4 regions of the Staphylococcus sp. Ze2 genome follow, and region 3 is predicted to be linked to each of the others. Evidence: predicted binding sites of a transcription regulator. Region 3 holds the regulator's gene; each other region holds the start of a gene.
The links. Region 3 encodes Rex, which represses fermentation and respiration genes when NADH is low (regulators of the CRP and FNR family bind a similar motif). Its sites were predicted from a motif close to TTGTGAAATATTTCACAA; they were not measured.

Region 1: ACM591_RS03875 (nitrate/nitrite transporter) is a predicted target of Rex. The motif match lies at 1,733-1,750, and genes of this name have one in related genera.
Region 2: pflB (formate C-acetyltransferase) is a predicted target of Rex. The motif match lies at 2,126-2,143, and genes of this name have one in related genera.
Region 4: ACM591_RS03840 (nitrate reductase subunit alpha) is a predicted target of Rex. The motif match lies at 1,168-1,185, and genes of this name have one in related genera.

What each region holds. Positions count from the first base shown of each region.
Region 1 covers NZ_CP183486.1:907,820-911,044, reverse strand. The annotation lists gene ACM591_RS03880 (Hsp20/alpha crystallin family protein) at 1-308, shown strand, start outside; gene ACM591_RS03875 (nitrate/nitrite transporter) at 396-1,562, opposite strand; gene nreC (nitrate respiration regulation response regulator NreC) at 1,943-2,596, opposite strand; gene ACM591_RS03865 (sensor histidine kinase) at 2,617-3,225, opposite strand, start outside.
Region 2 covers NZ_CP183486.1:1,359,563-1,362,787, forward strand. The annotation lists gene pflB (formate C-acetyltransferase) at 1-2,106, opposite strand, end outside; gene purU (formyltetrahydrofolate deformylase) at 2,501-3,225, opposite strand, start outside.
Region 3 covers NZ_CP183486.1:1,238,868-1,242,092, forward strand. The annotation lists gene ACM591_RS05550 (ABC-F family ATP-binding cassette domain-containing protein) at 1-976, opposite strand, end outside; gene ACM591_RS05555 (redox-sensing transcriptional repressor Rex) at 1,128-1,769, shown strand; gene ACM591_RS05560 (YeeE/YedE family protein) at 1,986-3,074, shown strand; gene ACM591_RS05565 (sulfurtransferase TusA family protein) at 3,096-3,225, shown strand, end outside.
Region 4 covers NZ_CP183486.1:899,174-902,398, forward strand. The annotation lists gene lip (YSIRK-targeted triacylglycerol lipase) at 1-1,019, shown strand, start outside; gene ACM591_RS03840 (nitrate reductase subunit alpha) at 1,265-3,225, shown strand, end outside.

The DNA.
Region 1 (3,225 bases), 330 kb from region 3:
GAGAGTTCGATCATGCCTTCATAATTGAAGCTGAACTCCCTGGTTTAAAAAAAGAAAATATTAGTTTACAATTTGAAAACGACACTCTAACAATTGAAGGTAAGCAATCAAACGACACTAAAGAACAAGATGAAGATGGTCGCATCCTTCATCAAGAACGAACTTATAGCGATGTTAAACGTCAATATCCTTTTGATAATATAGATGAAACTGCTATTAAAGCATCGTTTGAAAATGGTGTGTTAAACGTAACACTACCTAAAAAAGAACAAGAAGAACACTCAGCATCAAATATTCAAATAGATTAATATAGTCACTTTATTGACTACTGATAATCTTTATAAGATAAATTAAAAAAAGCTGTAGTTAGATTGGTTATCTAACTACAGTTTTTTTTATAATGTCGGATTTAATTTTTCACGTTTCATAATATGAATCATAGTAATTAAAGCAATCACGCCAAATATAGCTAATAAGATAAAAGAGAAATGGCTTGTTCCAGTAAGACTCGTTATAAATGCTATGACTAATGGAGGGAAGAAACCACCTAAGCCGCCCATCATCGAAACAATGCCGTTAGCTGATCCAGCCTCTTTTCCAAAATAAGTTGGTACAAGCTTAAATATTAAACCATTACCGAGGCCAGCGCACATGCTAATTAGTAAACATCCTATTGTAAATAATAAAATATGACTTGATAGACCTAACGTAATCGCACCTGTAATCATTAATAAAAAATCACAGATTAGTAAAGTTACAGCATTAAACTTATCTCCTAATACACCACCTAACGGTCTTAGGAAAGTAGCTAATGCGATAAACACCCCTGCTCTTATACCCGCATCAACTTCATTAATACCGAAATTTTGTACTAAGAAATTAGGCAAAAATAATCCAAAAGCTACGAATGAACCAAATGTAATAAAATACCAAAGTGATAAATAATATAACCTTAAATCTTTTATCAATATTTTATATTGTTTTACTAATGGTACTTTAATTTTAGGTTCTTTACTGTCCCCTAACAAAAACATAAAAATTGCAAAAAGCACTATGACGATTAGATAACCTCTAACTGTTGATTGCCAACCTATGATACCAGCTATCGGAGGTGCTAAGAATGAAGAAATTGCAGTTCCTATATTCCCCATCCCATATATACCGTTTGCTAATCCTACGCGATCTTTTGGAAAATACTTAGGAATAGATGTTACACCTACTGAAAATACAGCACCACCTACGCCAAGAAAGAAACCTGATATCATTAACATCTTAGGTGATTGTGCATGACTTAAAAAATAAATCGGAAATAATAATATAATAAAACTACAAAAGAATACCCATTTCGCACCAATAATATTTGTTAAATAACCAAACGGTACTCTTAAAATAGAACCTAATATAACAGGAATAGCTAAAATAATAGAAAGTTGACTGCTTGTTATATGTACATCCTGAGAGATAAAAGGCATTAGCGGCGCAATAATGCTCCATGCCATGAACCCTACAACAAGGCTTAAAGACTGCAATGTTAGTTGAAAACTACCACTTGCTTTGTTCATTCATTTCACCTTCAATTTTATAATTATTTTGATAATTCAGGCCAGTATTTGCATATAGTTGAAGTGCTGTATTTCTATGTAGTAATCATAAACATCAGCACCAGTGTAGTATGAGTAAGTATAAACGTTTCTATTAGCAGAATACCGGCCACAATCTAATTATAAAATCTTTGTGAAAAAATGAACATAAGGATTATCCCTTAACAAATAGTGGAATTTCCCTACTTCATTTAATGAAGCTTACACAAGAAACATAATTTGAAGTTTAGCTCTTCTCCAGTTTCACCTTTAATTTAATAAATTCTAAACAACAAAAAAAGAGCTAACTTAAGCCTGCTCATTTTAGGCAATTAAGTTAGCTCTTTTGTATAAGTACTACTTTAAAAATCAATCAATTTTTTCTTCATGGCATATTCTACTAATTCCGGCTTTGATTTTAATTCTAATTTTTGCATGATATGTGTTTTATGTGCCTCTACTGTTTTTACAGAAACAAATAATTTCTCAGCGATATCTTTATTCCCATAACCTTTTGCTATTAAAGGTAATATCTCTATTTCACGCTTTGATAAAATTTTATAAGGATCCGTTGTGGTTTGCTTATCATTACCTGAATTATTCACGAATTCATTGACTAGCGATGTCGTCAATTTCATATCAACATATGTTTCACCTTTAAATACTGTTCTAATTGCCAGTATCAATTGTTCATCTGGGGCATTTTTCAAAATATATCCTTTAGCACCATTTCTTAATACGTGAAATAAATATTCTTCGTCATCATACATTGTTAGTATTAGTATTTTGGTATCTGGAAAACTTTCTGTAATTTTACTTGTTGCTATAAGCCCTGACTCACCAGGCGGCATACTTAAGTCCATAATAAGTACATCTGGCTTGTATTTCATCACTTTTTGATACGCTTCCACACCATCGGCTGCAGTCCCGACGACTTCCATATCTTCTTGATAATTTAATATCATTGTAAATCCAGTACGCACAACTGCATGATCATCCGCGATAACTATTCTCAAAATTAATGTCTCCTTATCCCCTATATTGGAACTTCTAATGTAACAATTGTGCCTCTACCAATTTGAGTATCTATATTTATCTCAGCATTTACAAGTTCTGCACGCTCGTTCATACCATAAAGTCCCAAGCCAGTTCCCTTTGGCTGGTCTGTCTTTATAAATCCATTGCCTCTGTCTATAATTTCTGCAATTAGTTTACCGTGGCTAACTTGTACTTCAACTTCAATTGTATCTACGTTCGCATATTTAATAGCGTTAAACAAAGCTTCTTGTACTATTCTATAGACTACCGTTTCAATTTCATTATCAAACCTACGCATCGTTAAATTAGATTGATAGATTATATTGATACCATAATTCACTTCTACCTGTTTAAAATATGTCTTAAAGGCTGCATCTAATCCTAAGTCATCTAATGAAGATGGTCTGAGTTCTACAGATAAATTACGTATATCATCAATTAATTTAGACATCAATCCTTCTATGCGCTTAGAACCATTAACTAACTGCTCTATGTCTTGTTGATATTTTAAAAGTCTTAATTCAACATCTATATTTAACATTTCTTGTACTACACTGTCATGTAATTCTCTAGATATCCGTTTTCTTTCGTTTTCTTGAGCAGAGAT
Region 2 (3,225 bases), 120 kb from region 3:
TCGATTAAAGACGTTTATGTTTAAATGATGGCCGTGTTGCATAGCGTATCCATCGAGCATACTTGTAAGATTTCTATTTTGTTCTTCTGGTAATTTTCCTAATGATTTAGGAACGATGCTAAAGGTATTTGAAATACCATCTTTACAACAATCATAAGGGATTTTTGCAACAGAACTTAGTGACGATAATGCACCTTTTTGATCTCGTCCGTGCATTGGGTTGGCACCAGGAGCAAATGGTTCACCAGCTTTTCGTCCATCAGGTGTGTTACCAGTCTTTTTGCCATAAACGACATTTGAAGTGATAGTGAGTACACTCATCGTATGTTCAGAATCACGATACGTTTTATGACTTCTTAATTTAGTCATAAAGCGTTCTACTAAATCAACGGCAATATCATCTACACGAGTATCATTGTTGCCATATTTAGGGAAATCTCCATTTATTTCAAAATCAATTACTAAGCCATTTTCATCACGTATTGGAGTAACTTGAGCATATTTAATTGCTGACAATGAATCCGCAGCAACTGATAATCCTGCAATACCAGTCGCCATTGTACGTATAATATTAGTATCATGTAACGCCATCTCGATACGCTCGTAACTGTATTTATCGTGCATATAATGAATAACATTTAAAGAATTGATGTAAACACCTGCTAACCAATCCATCATTTTATCAAATTTTTCAAATACTTCATCGTAATTTAATACATTTGAATTGATAGCTTCATAGGATGGTCCTACTTGCATACCAGATTTTTCATCTTTTCCACCATTAATTGCGTATAATAGAGTTTTAGCTAAGTTCGCGCGAGCACCAAAGAATTGCATTTGTTTACCAATTTTCATTGCAGATACACAACATGCAATGCCATAGTCATCACCGTATGATTCTCGCATTAAATCATCATTTTCATATTGAATTGAACTTGTTTTTATACTCATTTTTGCACAGTAGTTTTTAAAATGGGACGGCAATTGTACCGACCAAAGTACAGTTAAATTAGGCTCTGGTGCAGGACCTAAGTTGTCTAATGAGTGCAAGAAACGGAATGAGTTTTTAGTTACAAGTGGTTTACCATTAATTCCTATACCGCCAATTGATTCAGTAACCCAAGTAGGATCCCCAGAGAACAATTCATTATAATCAGGTGTACGTGCAAATTTCACAATACGTAATTTCATAATAAAATGGTCAATTATTTCTTGAACTTCACTTTCTGTTATCGTTCCATTTTTTAAATCTCGTTCAGCGTATATATCTAAGAATGTAGACGTACGTCCTAAACTCATAGCAGCACCATTTTGTTCTTTAATAGCAGCTAAATATGCTAAATAAAGCCATTGTACAGCTTCTTTAAAATTATTAGCAGGGCGTCCAAGATCAAAGCCATATGTTTTCCCTAATGTCTTCAATTCTTTGAGCGAACGATATTGTTCTGATAATTCTTCGCGTAAACGAATAACATCTTCAGACATTTCAGTAGACATAGTATTAAAGTCGTGCATTTTTTCTGCCATCAAAAAGTCAATACCGTATAGCGCAACACGACGATAGTCACCAATTATTCTTCCACGACCGTAAGCGTCAGGAAGACCTGTGATAATACCAGCTTTTCTACAATTAAGCATTTCGTTAGAGTAGGCATCAAACACGCCTTGATTATGTGTTTTACGATAATCTGTAAATATTTTTTCAGTTTCTGAATCTAGCTCATAACCATATGCTTCACATGCTGCTTTAGCCATACGAATGCCTCCAAAAGGCTGCATAGATCGTTTAAATGGTTTCTCAGTTTGGACACCGACAATAGTTTCTAAATCTTTATTTAAATATCCAGCTTCATGTGAAGTTATTGTAGAAGGTACTTTTGTATCCATATCCCACATGCCACCACGTTCACGTTCTTCTTTGGATAAAGCCATCACTTGATCCCAAAGCTTTGTTGTTGCCTCAGTTGGTCCTTCTAAAAATTGATCGTCGCCTTCATATAGTGAGTAGTTTAGTTGGATAAACTCACGAACATCAACATGGCGATTCCAACGTCCATTTTTGAATCCTTGCCAAGCGGTTTCGTGTAATTTTTCTTTTGCTAACATTTTTACTCCTCCATTCATTTTGTTAATAATTTCACAAACATTGTAACATTATCCTTGTTATATTTTTCACAATGTTTGTGAAAGTTTTTAATACAAACTGTGAACGATTTGAGAAACTGTAGGAATTTATATGACAGTTTTATAATATTGTGTGTCTGTTATACAACAGGTGATAATAGGAGTATTATTGGTGAGTAAAGAAAAGGCTAGAATGATGATGAGTATAAAAAAGGGAAGAAATACAAAACAAACCATATTTATCCTTAATAATTAGTGGATAAATATGGTTTAATAAATTGTGCATATATAATAGAAGGTTTTAGAAATTAAATTGTGCATAAATTTATATTAACCATTATGATAACAGTAATTAGTACACTTTTTATACACAATATTAATTAAAAACAATTGTTTTATTGCCATCATTAACGATGACTTTATGTTGAACATGATATTCAACTGCTTGAGCTAAAACAGAAGACTCGACATGACGACCAATTTTACGTAAATCTTGTACATTATAACGATGATTAATACGTGTGACATCTTGGTCTATAATTGGTCCTTCATCTAAATCAGATGTTACGTAATGGCTTGTTGCACCGACTAATTTTACGCCGCGTTCCCAAGCTTGTTTGTATGGATTTGCTCCAATAAATGATGGTAAGAAAGAATGGTGTATATTAATAATTTGATTAGGATAGTGACTGACAAAATTATCAGTAAGTATTTGCATATACTTAGCTAAAACGATTAATTCTACTTCGTGTTTTGCGCAAATATCTAATATATTTTGTTCGACAACTGCTTTGTCATTATTGCTTGGTACATAGTAAAAAGGGATATTAAATGATTCCGCAAAATGTCTATTGTTTTCATGATTACTGACAACACAAGTGATTTCAGCGGGGATTTCTTTACGCTGAACTCTTAATAACACTTCATTAAAAGCATGATCTTCTTTCGATACAAATAATGCGATTTTTGTTTTGTCACTTGTATCAAAAATATCAAAATTAATATCATTTTGACTTAAAGTGCTTTCTAGAGCTTCTTTCAATTGTTTTGCTTTTTCAAACTCAAATCTTAAAAATAATTTTCCTTCGGTATCTTGCGCAT
Region 3 (3,225 bases):
TATTACGATCAAATTCAAATTGAATGTTGGCACTTTTAGCATCAATCATAGGTTTATTAATGCGTTCTATTTTTTCCAACATTTTCCTACGGCTCTTAGCCATACCAGTAGTTGAAGCACGGGCAATATTTTTATCGACAAATGTCTCTAATCTCTTAATTTGAGCTTGTTGATTTTCATATTCTTGCATACGTTTTTCATAATATTTATCTCTTTGATCAATAAATTGGGCATAATTGCCTACATAATGTTGGACATCACCGAGTGCAACGTCGTAAATTTGAGTGACAATTTTATCTAAGAAGTATCTATCATGACTGATAATTACGATGGCGCCTTTAAAGTAATTTAAATAACTTTCTAACCATTGGGTTGTTTCCATGTCTAAATGGTTAGTAGGTTCATCCAAAAGTAATAAATCAGGCTCGCTTAATAACATTTGTGCCAAAGATAATCTTGTTTTTTGACCACCGCTAAAGTCATTGATAGGCCTGTCGAAATCCGCTTCACTAAAATTCAGTCCATGTAAGACTGTTTTAATTTTACTTTCATATTGATAGCCATCTTGTTGTTCAAATTGATTGGATAATGATTCATAGCGATCGATATGAGTTTTATAAGTTTCAGAATCGTATTCATCAGCATGTTGTGCTAACCAATCTGTTTCCAATTTCATTTCTTGTTCTAATTTTTTCATTGCCTCAAACGGCTTAGACATTTCTTCAAATACAGTCTGATCTGTATTTAATGTCATTTGCTGTGTTAAATAACCAAGTTTTAAATTTTTACTTTTAGAAATATGACCGCTATCATAATCTTCAACACCAGCAATGATTTTCATTAATGTTGATTTTCCGGCGCCATTACGACCTACAATACCAATGCGTTCACCAGTTTTTACTTCAAAATCTACATTATTAAAAATATCTTCTCCGTCGAATGATTTTGTTAAATCATTGAGTTGTAATAATATCATCTGATTTTGCACCTCTCTATTCAATATCATTCTACAGTATTCAGTGTGTTGTTAAAACTATCATTGTTTATTTTTATTATTCAGTCATGTATAATGTTGTAGTGATTATAAGATTAATGAATAACAGATAATGAAATAGGGGGATAAGATCTTGGCTAATCAAAGCGAAAAGATTCCTCGTGCCACATTGAAACGTTTACCGTTATATTATAGATTCGTCAATACATTAAAATCTAAAGGCATTGATAGAGTTAATTCTAAATCCATCAGCGAAGGATTAAATATTGATTCCGCAACAATTCGAAGAGATTTTTCTTATTTTGGCGAGTTAGGCAAGAAAGGCTATGGCTATAATATTGATAGCTTATTACATTTTTTTAAAAATGAAATTAGCGAAAACGACGAGATTAAAATTGCAATTGTAGGCGTAGGGAATTTAGGTAAAGCATTATTAACATATAACTTTTCAATACATGATGAAATGACTATAACTGAAGCATTCGATATTCGTGAAGAAATTATTGGGACACAAATAGGTAAAGTGACAGTTAGTCCATTTGATAAAATAAAGGAAATATTATCGCAAGAAGATATAGATGTAGTGATACTGACTACGCCTGAGGAAGCGGCTCAAAACGTAGCCGATGTATTAGTGGAGTCAGGTGTTAAAGGAATACTTAACTTTACACCAAGTCGTGTACTAACACCATCAGACGTTCAAGTTCATCATATTGATTTAGGTATTGAATTACAATCTTTATTATTCTTTATGAAAAATTATAGTAATAAATAAGAAATGTTTAGTTAGTTTTTTATAGATACAGTAATACATTCCATGTATTGTGTTTATAAAAAACTATTTTTTTATGGATGTTTAATTTGAATTTCAAAAATACGACTACTATTAATTTAGCAGAAAGTTAAAAATTTATGAGTTGCAAGGTTGAAATTTTATACGATTTCTAATATTATTAATCTTATTGATTTTATCGGGAAAGAGGTTATTAATATGACTTGGTTAATAATCAGCGGCATTATTGTGGGAAGTCTTTTAGGCTTTGTTATGCAAAGAACACGGTTTTGTTTAGCTGGTGGATTTAGAGACATGTATATTCAAAAGAGTAACAAAATGTTTTATGCATTACTTATAGCAATTACAGTTCAAAGTATAGGATTGCTCATTTTAACTTCAACTGGTTTAGTACAAATACCTGATTCAACTTATCCAGTTATTGGGACGGTAATAGGTTCGTTTATATTTGGTTTAGGTATTATATTAGCTGGTGGATGTGCAACTGGTACTTGGTATAGAGCAGGAGAAGGTTTAATTGGTAGTTGGATGGCACTCATTGCCTATGCATTTACTTCGGCAGCTACGAAATATGGTTTGTTATTACCATTAATGGATGGTGTAAACAAACCTACAAATGTTAATACGAGTATGTCACAAACTACAGGGATACCGACATGGATTTGGGTAACATTGCTTACAGTTATTACAGTGTTTTTTGTAGTCAAAACATTACGCAAACCAAAACCTAAATTTGCTGTTCCTAAATTAAAGCAGAAATTTACAGGTGTACGTCATTATTTATTTGAAAAGAAATACCATCCTTTTGTGGCTGCAATAGCAGTAGGACTCATCGCGTTAATTGCATGGCCTGTAAGTGAATCGACAGGAAGAATGTATGGGCTAGGTATTACTACTCCATCTGCCAATCTAGTACAGTTTTTCGTTACTGGTGATTTGAAATTACTAGATTGGGGTGTATTCTTAGTACTTGGGATATTCCTAGGTTCTTATTTGGCGGCTAAAGGTGCAAGAGAGTTTAAATGGAGATTGCCAGATAAAAAAACCATCCGAAACAGTGTTATTGGTGGCGTATTTATGGGATTCGGCGCTTCAGTGGCAGGTGGTTGTTCAATAGGTAATGGACTAGTAGAGACAGCAACGATGTCATGGAAAGGTTGGATTGCACTCGCTTCAATGATCTTAGGGGCTTGGACAATGAGTTATTTTGTATTTATAAGACCTATGAAAAAAGCGCAGAAGCAAACTTCTAATGAGAATGTAACGTCACAAACGCAAACAATATAATTAATATAGGAGGCACAAATTATGGTACACGAGTTAGGTACAGTTGGAATGGTTTGTCCATTCCCTTTAATAGAAGCACAAAAGAAAATGAATACTTTAGATAATGGTGATGAATTAAAAATAGATTTTGATTGTACTCAAGCAACTGAAG
Region 4 (3,225 bases), 340 kb from region 3:
AAGCGAGCATAAGTGCAGTTGGTAGTAATTATGGTCGTGCTGTAGAGTTATATCACTTCATTAAAGGTGGTCAGGTAGATTATGGTGCGGCACATGCTGCAAAATACGGGCACAATAGATATGGTAAAACATATAAAGGCGTGATGCCTAATTGGGAACCAGGTCAGAAAGTACATTTAATTGGTCACAGTATGGGCGGACAAACAATTCGTTTACTTGAGCAATTTTTAAGATTTGGGAATCCAGAAGAAATTAAATATCATGAACAACATGGTGGTACAATATCTCCATTATTCGAAGGACAAAAAGATAACATGATTTCATCAATTACGACATTGGCAACGCCCCATAAAGGTTCTCAGGCTGCTGACAAGTTAGCAAATAAAGATTTTATAAAAAATATATTAAACAATGTAGCAAAATTAGGTAATAATAAAATAACCAAAATTGATTTTGGACTTTCACAATGGGGTTTCGAACAACAGCCTAATGAAACGTATATAGAATATGTAAAGCGATTGAGAGATAGTCCAATTTGGAATACAGAAGATAACGCAGCTAGAGATTTAACAACATTTGGTGCTGAGGATTTGAACTTAAAGACATCAGTTAACCCTAATATTGTCTACACATCTTTTGCAGGACAAGCTACTCATAAAAATAGTTTAGGTCATCACGCACCTAACATTGGTTTGTTTGGACTGTTGAATTTAACAAGTAACTTGATAGGCAAAGATTCTAGAGAGGATTGGCAAGAAAATGATGGTGTGGTAGCAGTAACTTCTGCTTTAAGTCCAACTGGACAACCCGCTAAAAAAGTACAAGATTTAACGCAAGCTACTGAAAAAGGAGTTTGGCAGGTTATGCCAATTAAAAATGATTGGGACCATGTCGATTTCTTGGGGTTAGATAATCTCGATAGAAAACGTACAGGACAAGAACTTGAAGCATTTTATACTGGAATTATTGATCATTTGATGCGCATAGAGTCACGTGAAAAACAAGTAGTTGCCGTATAAAAAAGAAAATTGACGTTCAAATTTTAATTAAAGCTTTCTTTACTTGTAATGATGGTAATCATTATGACGAGTAGAGGGAGCTTTTTTATGCTCAAAATTTATTAGGGGATTCTTTTAGCTAAATAGGTAAATCCCTAATGTTTAGACTTTGTGAAAAAATGTACAATGATTATAAGAATTAAAGAAATACAAAATTTGTGAATGCTATATAAATTATACATGAATGATGTGAGAGGATGTATAAAATGAAAAAATTTGGATTGCAATTCTTTAAACCAACAGAAAAATTTAATGGTGATTGGTCAATCTTAGAAAGTAAAAGTCGTGAATGGGAAAAAATGTATAGAGAACGTTGGAGTCATGACAAAGTAATAAGAACGACACATGGTGTGAACTGTACAGGATCTTGTTCTTGGAAAGTATTTGTGAAAAATGGTGTGATCACTTGGGAAAACCAACAAACAGATTACCCTAGTTGTGGACCAGACTTACCTGAATTTGAGCCACGTGGGTGTCCTCGAGGCGCGTCGTTTTCTTGGTATGAATACAGTCCTTTACGCATCCGATATCCTTATATTCGTGGTAAGTTATGGGAGTTGTGGACAGAAGCATTAGAAACGCATCAAAACAATACGATAGCTGCTTGGGCGTCGATTGTTGAAAATGATGAAAAAGCTAAAATATATAAACAAGCAAGAGGTAAGGGTGGATTAGTAAGAACGAATTGGAAAGATGTTTCAAAACTCATTTCAGCTCAAATTATATATACAATTAAGAAATATGGTCCAGACAGATTGGCTGGTTTTACGCCGATCCCAGCTATGTCGATGCTAAGTTATGCTTCTGGTGCACGTTTTATGAGTTTATTAGGTGGAGAAATGTTGAGCTTTTATGATTGGTATGCTGATTTACCACCTGCTTCTCCACAAATATGGGGTGAACAAACTGATGTACCAGAATCTAGTGATTGGTACAACGCATCTTATATTATGATGTGGGGATCTAATGTTCCATTAACAAGGACACCAGATGCGCATTTTATGACAGAAGTTCGCTATAAAGGCACAAAGGTAGTATCAGTTGCCCCTGATTATGCAGAAAATGTTAAATTTGCTGATAATTGGTTAGCTCCGCATCCAGGCACAGATGCTGCAGTCGCACAGGCGATGACGCATGTTATTTTACAAGAACATTATGTAAATCAACCAAATGACTATTTTATTAATTATGCAAAACAATATACTGACATGCCATTTGTCCTAATGTTAGATGAAGATAATAACGGCTTGAAAGCTGGGCGTTTCTTACGTGCGCAGGATTTAGGTCAACACACTGAAAATGGCGACTGGAAACCTGTGATTTTTGATAAATTAGCAAAACAATTAACAGTTCCAAATGGCACGATGGGTCAGCGTTGGGAAGATGGCAAACAATGGAACCTAAAATTAGAAAATGAAGAAGGTCAGCAAATTGACCCAGCAATGAGTTTTGCGGAAGATGACTATGAATTAAAGCATATACAATTTCCATTCTTTAACAATGAAGGTAACGGTATATTTGAGCGTCCTATTGCTGTACAAAAGGTTAAATTAGCAAATGGTGAAGAGAAATATATTACCACTGTATTTGACCTAATGACGAGCCAGTATGGTGTGAAACGTTTCAATCATGAACTTGAGGCATCAGGATATGATGATGCAGCATCATATTACACACCGGCATGGCAAGAAAAAATAACTGGAGTTAAACAAAATGTTGTGACCCAAGTTGGTAGAGAGTTTGCGCAAAATGCAATTGATACCAATGGTCGTTCAATGATTATCATGGGAGTTGGTATTAATCATTGGTTTAATTCCGACACGATTTATCGCTCTATTTTGAATCTAGTATTATTATGTGGATGTCAAGGTGTAAACGGCGGTGGATGGGCACACTATGTTGGACAAGAAAAATGTCGCCCTATCGAAGGATGGAATACGATTGCCTTTGCTAAAGACTGGCAAGCACCACCTCGATTACAAAATGGAACAAGTTGGTTTTACTTCGCAACAGACCAATGGAAATATGAAGAATCAAATATCGATAGCTTGAAATCTCCATTGGCAGAAAATATTAAACATCAACATCCTGCTGATTACAATGTCTTAGCTGCTAGATGTGGTTGGTTACCATCTTATCCTCAATTTGATAGAAACAGTTTATCTTT